DNA from 4 places in the Ammoniphilus soli genome. Region 4 is predicted to be linked to each of the others. Evidence: riboswitches for the same ligand, from Rfam matches in the RefSeq annotation. Region 4 holds a riboswitch; each other region holds the start of a gene.
What was found. Region 4 has a riboswitch for cyclic di-GMP ahead of ABLT31_RS21400 (hypothetical protein). Riboswitches for the same ligand answer to the same signal wherever they lie in the genome.
Positions count from the first base shown of each region.

Region 1: it holds a riboswitch for cyclic di-GMP, as region 4 does, so the genes downstream of both, ABLT31_RS23060 (Spo0E family sporulation regulatory protein-aspartic acid phosphatase) here and ABLT31_RS21400 (hypothetical protein) in region 4, are expected to answer to the same signal.
Region 2: it holds a riboswitch for cyclic di-GMP, as region 4 does, so the genes downstream of both, ABLT31_RS18785 (type II secretion system protein) here and ABLT31_RS21400 (hypothetical protein) in region 4, are expected to answer to the same signal.
Region 3: it holds a riboswitch for cyclic di-GMP, as region 4 does, so the genes downstream of both, ABLT31_RS16455 (chemotaxis protein CheX) here and ABLT31_RS21400 (hypothetical protein) in region 4, are expected to answer to the same signal.

Region 1 is NZ_JBEGDL010000013.1:149,329-151,527, reverse strand. It holds gene ABLT31_RS23070 (GerAB/ArcD/ProY family transporter) at 1-122, shown strand, start outside; gene ABLT31_RS23065 (PAS domain S-box protein) at 230-520, shown strand; cyclic di-GMP riboswitch class I at 732-819, shown strand; gene ABLT31_RS23060 (Spo0E family sporulation regulatory protein-aspartic acid phosphatase) at 896-1,075, shown strand; gene ABLT31_RS23055 (winged helix-turn-helix transcriptional regulator) at 1,346-1,672, opposite strand; gene ABLT31_RS23050 (DoxX family protein) at 1,807-2,199, shown strand.
Region 2 is NZ_JBEGDL010000009.1:223,530-225,728, forward strand. It holds gene ABLT31_RS18780 (type II secretion system F family protein) at 1-1,197, shown strand, start outside; cyclic di-GMP riboswitch class II at 1,288-1,372, shown strand; gene ABLT31_RS18785 (type II secretion system protein) at 1,438-1,821, shown strand; gene ABLT31_RS18790 (prepilin peptidase) at 2,011-2,199, shown strand, end outside.
Region 3 is NZ_JBEGDL010000007.1:251,355-253,553, reverse strand. It holds gene yyaC (spore protease YyaC) at 1-553, opposite strand, end outside; gene ABLT31_RS16460 (cold-inducible protein YdjO-related protein) at 680-943, shown strand; cyclic di-GMP riboswitch class I at 1,098-1,186, shown strand; gene ABLT31_RS16455 (chemotaxis protein CheX) at 1,324-1,725, shown strand; gene ABLT31_RS16450 (methyl-accepting chemotaxis protein) at 1,758-2,199, shown strand, end outside.
Region 4 is NZ_JBEGDL010000012.1:59,777-61,975, forward strand. It holds gene ABLT31_RS21395 (hypothetical protein) at 21-164, shown strand; gene ABLT31_RS21400 (hypothetical protein) at 518-940, opposite strand; cyclic di-GMP riboswitch class I at 954-1,040, opposite strand; gene ABLT31_RS21405 (PAS domain-containing sensor histidine kinase) at 1,211-2,199, opposite strand, start outside.

The sequences.
Region 1 (2,199 bases), on a different contig from region 4:
ATCTTCAAGAAGTCAACTATTTACTGACATATGTAGTATTCAATAATTTGGCCTATGAAATGATCATCCCGCTATTACTATTACTCATCCATACCATAAGGAAAAAGATGGTTTCGAAGTAGATTTAAAGCCCAAATGAGTTAGTACCGTAGCAAGTTCCTATCCGCGCATCATTGATTTCTCCAGGTTTCATGGGCCATTCATGAAATATTGGGAGTAGCTAGAGCCCATGGAAGATGAGCTAAAGAAAATTGAAGAGTTGCACAATCTGATACCTGAACATTCCCAAGATATGATTATCCGTTTCACGTCACTGGGGATTTTAACCTATGTATCACCTGCTTCCAGTCTTCATCTTGGTTATGAACTAGAAGAGCTAGTCGTAAAAACGGATAAGAAACTCAGCGGTTTATTAGAAAGTGAATTAATCGATTTTGAATTATTTATAAGGCATAAAAGTGGGAAACGAGTAGAGGTAAGGACTACCCTTTCACTAATTATATCAAAGGGGAATAGGTAGACCTCTCTTTCTTTGTCACAGATATTACAGAACAAAAGCAACCCGAAGAATTCATTAGATCAGAACAGTTATCCGTTGTAGGAGAATTAGCTGCTGGTATCATGTTAGTACACTTGCAAGACAATGCAGTATCAATGAAACCGCTCCAAAAACCGTCACATTTTTCCTTTTTTGCCCATGATATAATTTGGATAGAAATTTAATACTTACAAATCGATAATGGCATACTCACCCGAAAGGGGAGGACGCAAAGCCTACGGGTCTAAGGTGATAAAAGCTATGGCAGCCGGGTTACCGAAATTGTGCATATTCCTTATAAAGAGAACCGCTCAGTTTCATTAGAGTGATCTTTTTTATTTACTGGAGGGGATTAGCATGGTTTCTATTGATGAAATAAGAAAAGAGATCGAACAATTAAGGGCGGAGATGGAGAATAAGGCCATGGAGCATCAATTGAACTTTTTGCACCCGGAAGTCGTCCATCTAAGTCAGTTATTAGACAAGCTGATTGTACAAGTGATGCAGGAGGAGCTAGCCATCCATACATGTGCATAAAATGAGAGCCTACATAATACAAGGCTGTAGGCTTTTTCCTTTTAAATCGTCACTTATTGAACAATTCTTCCCGGTAGCTTATTATTTGCTAACGGAGTCAATAGTTGAGGAGCCATGATGATAGCGGCTCCTCTTTTTGTTCAGCTATTGGGCAGTTATCTTCAGTAAGTTTTATCCCTAACGCCATTTTTTTGTTTTAAAGCAGTTATTCTAAACCCAGAATATCATTTTTGTGTTTTCGTATAGAGATTAATAAGTTAAAACCCAGCCTTATTTGGCTGGGTTTTCTTTTATCCATTTCTCTGCCCACTTTTCACACTCTTCCATCATGGGTTTTAATGATCGACCCTTTTCCGTCAGTTCGTATTCAATGCGGATTGGGATTTCAGGATACACGTTCCTTCTTACAATATCCGCTGCCTCCAACTCCTTAAATCGTTCTGACAACACTCTATCACTGAGGGTTGGGATGATTCTGGATATATCTTTAAATCTGGCTGGACCGTTCATTAAGACACGAATAATTAAACCTGTCCATCGTTTGCCCAGTAGTTCAAAAGCGGACTCAAATGTAGGACAGAGCGTAAAGTCTTTCATGGAAACCACCTCCAATTATAATTTTTTATAAGGTACTTGACGTAAGTAAGTATAACACAGTATGATACTTACATAAAGTTAGTTATAATAAAAAGTCAGTAAATAATAAAAGGTAAAAAGAGGGGGCAGTCTTAATGAATCTTGGTCTTTTAATCATTCGTTTAGTCATTGGTCTAACATTTATGGGACATGGCGCTCAAAAACTGATTGGTTGGTTTGGAGGGTATGGACCGAAAGGAACCGGCGGTTGGATGGAATCCATTGGGATGAAACCCGGTGTCCAAATGGCAATCCTTGCAGGATTAAGTGAATTAGTAGGAGGCTTGCTTTTTGCTGCGGGGTTTTTGACGCCTATCGGCGCACTACTCATCGCTGCTACCATGGTGGTGGCTATTTTGAAAGTTCATGGACAAAACGGATATTGGAGTGATAAGGGAGGATTCGAGTACCAAATGGTTTTGATTGCGGTGGTAATCGGTGTGGCTCTTATTGGTGCAGGTTCTTATTCTCTTGATGCGGTGCTATAA
Region 2 (2,199 bases), on a different contig from region 4:
TATGCCGGTTATAATAGCCAAAGGAAAAAAGTGAAAGGAAAAATTGAGGCTAGGGATAAACAAGTGGCGTATCATCTGCTAAAGGAACGAGGGTTGTTTATTACTAGCATTAAACAATTTAAACAGAGCATTTTAACGAAAGACATTGAACTGTTCGAAAAAAAGGTAAACAAACGAGATATTGCAGTGTTTTGCCGTCAATTCTCCACTTTATTGCAAGCGAGTGTAGGAATGGTAGAATCGTTGCAAGTACTTGCTCAGCAAACCGTAAATAAACCTTTGAAAAAAGCGCTCTTAGCCGTATTGGAAGATGTCCGAACAGGAACAGCCTTTTCGAAAGCATGTCAGAATCATCCTAAGATCTTCCCGGAGATGTTTATAAGTATGGTTCGTGCGGGAGAAGCCAGTGGAACATTGGATGATGTATTGGATCGGTTGGCTACTTTTTTTGAAAAGGAAAATATGATAGCGGGAAAAATTAGATCTGCGCTAATTTATCCTGCTACTGTTAGTATGCTTTCTCTAACTGTCGGATTTTTTATGATGTGGAAGATTGTTCCTAATTACGTCTCGATGTTTCAAAATATGGGTTTGGAACTACCGCTTGTCACCCGCATCGTGATGAAGCTCAGTACGTTCATAACGTCTTTCTGGTACTTGTTTTTAATGATACCCATAGTGCTCCTACTAGTAATTAGAACGGTTAAGAAAACGAAGGCAGGACGGTATCGTGTAGATTATCTCAAGTTAAAAATCCCGATCTTCGGTTTACTGTTCTTAAAATCTTCCCTGGCACGCTTCAGTCGAACGTTCTCCACATTATTTGCGGCAGCCGTTCCCATTGTTCAGATTATCGGTATTGTTTCTCATGTTGTCGGCAATGAAGTCGTTTCTCGATCTTTGGAACAAGCCAAGGAGAATGTTAAAAACGGCCAACCCCTAGTTAACCCGTTTCGGAACAATGCCATCTTTCCTCCAATGCTAGTGCAAATGATTGCTGTAGGAGAAAAAACAGGAAAGCTAGATTCCATGCTGGAAAAAGTAGCAGACTTCTATGAAGACGAAGTAGAGCGAATGGCTGGCAATTTAAGGTCGTTAATTGAACCCCTCATGCTGATTGTTGTCTCCGGTGTTGTAGGTTTTATCGTACTTGCCGTTTTGCTGCCTATATTCTCCATGTATAAAGGCCTACAATAAACTTTAGAAAAACTTAATAAAAAAGTCACAGGTTGTATCTATTCAGCCTGACAAATTTTATATATAATGTAACAAGAATTCATATTTAAGTAGTTTTTGGGAAGCATTGATCTCCATTCTGCACTTTGGGCACTTGGAATGGAAGGAGCTAGTAGTGCAACCGACCCGTCCCGGAATACCCGAGGGCGGTTTTTTAGTGCCAAAATCATGCAACAGAGGAAAAAAGGGGAGGAATGCAGCATGGTATCGAAATTGAAGAAGTTATGGAGTAATCAGCGTGGGGTAACGTTGATCGAGTTGCTGGCGGTTGTTGTTATTTTAGGGATTATCGCGGCGATTGCAGCTCCGAGTGTGATTACGAATTTTGATGATGCAAAGAAGAACTCGGATAGTCAAACAGAAAAGATTGTTATTGATGCAGCTCAAAGATATCTTCTGGACGGAAAAGCATTAACTAATGATTCTGTTGCAATTGATAAACTTATAGAGGAAGGTTACTTAACGACTGAACCAAAGTGGTCAGATGGAACTGAAGTTAGTGGTGTTGGTGTAACTATGGATACAGGAACGAAAAAAGTAAAAGGTTATACATTATCTCCAGTTAACCCAACGGATTCAGAGTAATTAACCAATCTCCCAGACAACCCCTTGCGGTGGTTGTCTCTTTTTTTATACTGTCAGAATTATAACTCCGTTACATTATATGGACAGTACGAGGAAAACTTGTAGCTTTTTCCTAACTCGACATTATGGGGTCAAGTTAGGAAATTTGTGCGAGCCAAGTTTTCTTGCCCATCATGAAAGGAGGCACTCATGGAATTTTCAATCTCTCTCTTTTTCATCACATTCTTTCTTTTCATATCTTCTTTTCTCAATGTCGTTGCGATCCGAATCCCCAAAGGAGAGTCCATTGCTTTTCCGCCCTCTCATTGTGTGAAGTGTAACCATCGCCTGGGGCCTTTGGATTTAGTTCCGATTCTGAGCTATGTCTTCCTGAAAGGG
Region 3 (2,199 bases), on a different contig from region 4:
TGGACAATGGAGTCCTAAAAAGGATCTGGCTATCCGTTCTCCAATCCTTCAGATTCACTATTCCGACTATCCCTACATTACCGATAGCTGGCAGTTCCTTCCCAATTCCTGCACCTGGACGAAGGGGACCCGTGAAAACAGAAAAACTTTCTACATAAGAAAAGGTTCCTAGGGCAGCATCGATAGCAATAATAAATTTTCCTTTTGGAACTTCCAGTATTTTTTCTTTAATATTCTTTGCATCTATAGGATCCTGTAAAGTTCCAAACACATTGGCATAACCATTGGTTTTAAGATAGGATCCAACCAAAGGTCCCAGGCAGTCCCCGCTAATTTGATTGGTTCCAATACAGAAAAACACAACATCGTCACGGCTTACATGAGGGGGAATAAGTTCAACTAAGGATCTTAAAACTTCCCCCTCTGATTTAATTACTGGTTTAGAGTTCGCTTGAGGCCATAGATACTTCTTTACAAATCCCAACAACTTGCTCGCTCCTGTCTCATTCCTGTCTTCTTCTTTATTGTACCAGGTTTTTTTTGTTTTTTGCACCTAACATCAAAGTGTCATCCTTTGTTCAAAGTTCAGTTGGAACAAAATACATGTACTTCCTTGCTTATTCCAGGAGATAATATGAAGGTTCCTTGATCTTATTTCTAAGGAAGGGCGGAATGCAGCATGTCAGAACAATTTGAACATCAAACATCCCTCCCCGAAGCTGTTCCTGACCATACTCCCGATCCTGATGCGATCCCAACTGAAGTCTGGGAATGCGAATCTACAGATTGTAAAGGCTGGATGAGAAAAAACTATTCATTAGAAACCACACCGGGTTGTCCTTTATGCGACTCGCCAATGAAATCTGGGACACGCATGATCCCCCAGCTCAAGAAAGTTTTAAGACGTAGAGGAATTAATTTTGCTAGAAAAATACGCCATTAAAATTGCCTTACTAAAGATCCAGGCCAAAAGAACCAAGATTGGCTTGGATCTTCTTATTTAACCTTCTTATTTAACTTAATGGATTCCATGAATTTTATTGAAAATTAGGAACGCTATAGGTAAAATAGAACTATTAAACGAATAAAGAAAGGCGGAGAAATAAAGGCAAACCTACTCGAAAGATAGGGACGCAAAGCCATGGGTCTAAAGCTCTACTTGAGCCACGATTGCCAGGTTGCCGATAAGCCAATGTTGGAAGTGTGCTAAACGGCTATTCTTTTTAAGAATAGTTTTTTATTTTTCCCAAATTTACAGAAAGAGCTGATTGATCATGACATACAACGGAAAAATCTCACAAATAGTAGAGACACTCTTCCAAGTTGTTCCCACCATCATCCCTTTCCCTGTCTCTTCAGGAACCCGTTAAACAGATTCCGCTTGTCCGCGAACCCGAATGGGGGGTTCTGATTGATGTTACTGGAGATATACGGGGCCGGCTACTAGTGAAAGGAACTTCTGAGACCTTTGGATTGCTTGGTCAAAATCTATTTGGTATGGCTTTAGAAGGTGAAATGCTAGAATCGTTCACTGGGGAATTTGGTAATATGATTGCTGGAAACTTATCCGCTCATATCTTTCAAAAGGGCTTCTCCATCGACATTACTCCACCAACGATTTTTTTTGGCTCGACTAGTTTCAACGAGTCTGAACCTGCTCTAAGTATTCCTGTCCAAATTGAACAAGTTGGAAACATGGATATAGCTTGGTTATTACATAAGTAAAAATAAATATGTTGAGGGCGAGGTAGGAAGCTTTGAAATTTATTTATAATATGCGCATCTCCCGGAAATTCCTGATAGTCTTTAGTGCCATTTGTATGATTTTGGGCAGTGTGGGCTACTTAGGGCTCTACCTGCTGTTTGAATCGAATTCCCATCTTCGCTCAATGTATCAGGAAAGATTTATACCCGTTATCCAGCTCATGGAAGTCAACAAGGCTCTCTCCGAAAATACCGTCATCTTAATGAATGCAAGTGCCATAAGACAGACTGCAGACAAACTGAATGCTGCCGTTGGGCAAAATCTTGAGAAAGCTAAACAAAATATCGAAGCCTTCAGCAAGCTGGAGTTAACAAAGGAAGAAAAAGATTTGTTCAGCAGCTTGCAAACCCTCATGGTTGCCTATGAAGCTAATACCCGACAATCTCTTCAAATGGCTATTGATGGAGACCAATCTGCCTTAGTAATGAAGCTAA
Region 4 (2,199 bases):
TTGCATAGGAGGTGTTTAGATTGCCTTATTATAGCTTTAAAGAAATATGGACACCCTTAGTCTTCTTCGGGATCCGGTTCTTTAAAGAATTAGAATCCGGTGCTTTGTTTGTGAAGGTGGGGAACCGCCCTCGTAAACAAATTAGCGGAAATAGACATGCTTAAGGTATTCCAGTAGTACGTAAAACCATCCTGTTATTCATTATTTTTAGAAAAGGAGAAAAGATATGGCTAGACTTTTTATCATTTGTCTTCATTGTAATAAGGACTTTCCTTCCCCCCTCCAAATGGACATAGATGCGTTTGACTCAGCTCTAGGCGGTAATTCAGTAAGGTGTCCTTATTGTGAAGATCGTACTGTTTGTACCAAGGATAATATGAAGATCGTTTAGCTCTTTTCTCCTACAACAATGTTTGTTCTGGTAAAATAAATAGACTATACCGAGGTTATTTCAATATGGTTTGTATTCAAATTAATTGTGAAAGCTGTTAGTTATGGTTAGTTTTTTGAAAAATAATTACTTGTTAATTTTATTGCGCACTTTATCTTTTTGTATAAGACTTTGATTACTAAACTCTGCTTTAGCTTCAGACACTAAATCCGTTTTCAAACCAGAATCTTCAAGTTCCTTCTTCATTTGTTCTAATAACTGATTAAATTTTAAAGTTATTTCATCCCGAAGCTGTATTCCTTTTGCGATTATTTCTGATGGATTACCTTTTCCTGATAATGCATCCGATACTAATTTGTTTATACTTGATTTTGCTTCACCTTCTAATTGTTTAAACATGGGGTAATATTTGTTTTTGACATCATTTTCAGTTACAACTTTTTGTTGATGGCTAACATTTCCCTCGTTTTTAGCATACACTGCCCCTGAAAACCCACTAATAATAGTTACTGCAACTAACGGTACAAGCGCTACTTTGACAATTTTCATTTTGTTTTCCCCTCTCGGTAACTGGCTGGCATCTCCATATTCTGGTTTAGCCCCTTTAGTTTTGCGTCACCATTTTTCAATGGCTTTGCCTTTGTCGTAGGATTGATTGTTTTGTCGAATCCGAAGAAAATCTTACCAATATTATTTGAAGTGAGTATAAAAAGTTTATTAAGTTTTCATTAACGTGTTATTAGATAAAAAAGAAAAGCACCTAAATAGCTATTAGATGCTTTTGGACATTTTTTACTAAGAAGCAAAATGGCTTATTTCTCATCCTCCCCCTACCGGCAACACCACATCCACCGTCGTCCCCTTCCCTACCTCACTTTCGATCAGCAGCCTTCCGCCATGTGCCTCGATGATCTTATAGCTGACCATCAGCCCAAGGCCTGTCCCTTTTTCCTTCGTCGAATAAAATGGCTCTCCCAGCCTTTCGATGCGGTCTTCCGGGATGCCAATTCCTTGATCTTTAAATTGGATCACCACATAGTCCGGGTTAGGACGGTGAACTTGAATCGCCAGCTCTCCTCCCCAAGGCATGGCTTCCATGGCGTTTTTCAGGATATTAATAAACACCTGCTTCAATTGATTTTCTCCACAGGTAATGAGCGGCAAGTTCTTGGGCCAGGTGGCTGTAATGTCGATCTTGTTCATGATCGCTTGCGTATTGGCGAGAGTAATGACATGATGAAGGATCTTTTTCAGGTCCTTTTGCTCAAATTCCAGCACCTGCGGCTTGGCGAGCATCATAAATTCACTGACGATGAAGTTGATTCGGTCCAGCTCGGAAAGCATGATGTCATAGTAATGCTTGTTTTCGCTGCTTTGCTCATTTAATAATTGGACAAATCCACTGAGGGTAGCCAAGGGATTGCGGATCTCATGGGCGACGCCAGCCGCCAGTTGGCCGACGATCGACAAGCGGTCGGATTTGCGAAGCATTTCTTCCGCTCGTTTCCAATCCCTAATGTCCCGCGCAATCCCATACACCCCCACAATCTCCCCGTGTACGACAATTGGTACATTCTTGACGCTCATGTCAATGCGATGCCCGTCTTTATGGCGAAAGGGAATTTCAAAGCTGGGATGGTCGCCCGCTAAGGCGGCTCTAAAGTTCTTTCTCACCTTCTCGATATCTTCCTCGAAAACCAGTTGGCTAAAATCCATGGTTTGTAGCTCTTCCAGCGTATAACCTGTTACTTTTTCACAGGCGGCATTGGCCGTCATGAGATTTCCGTAAACATCAAAGGAGGCAATCG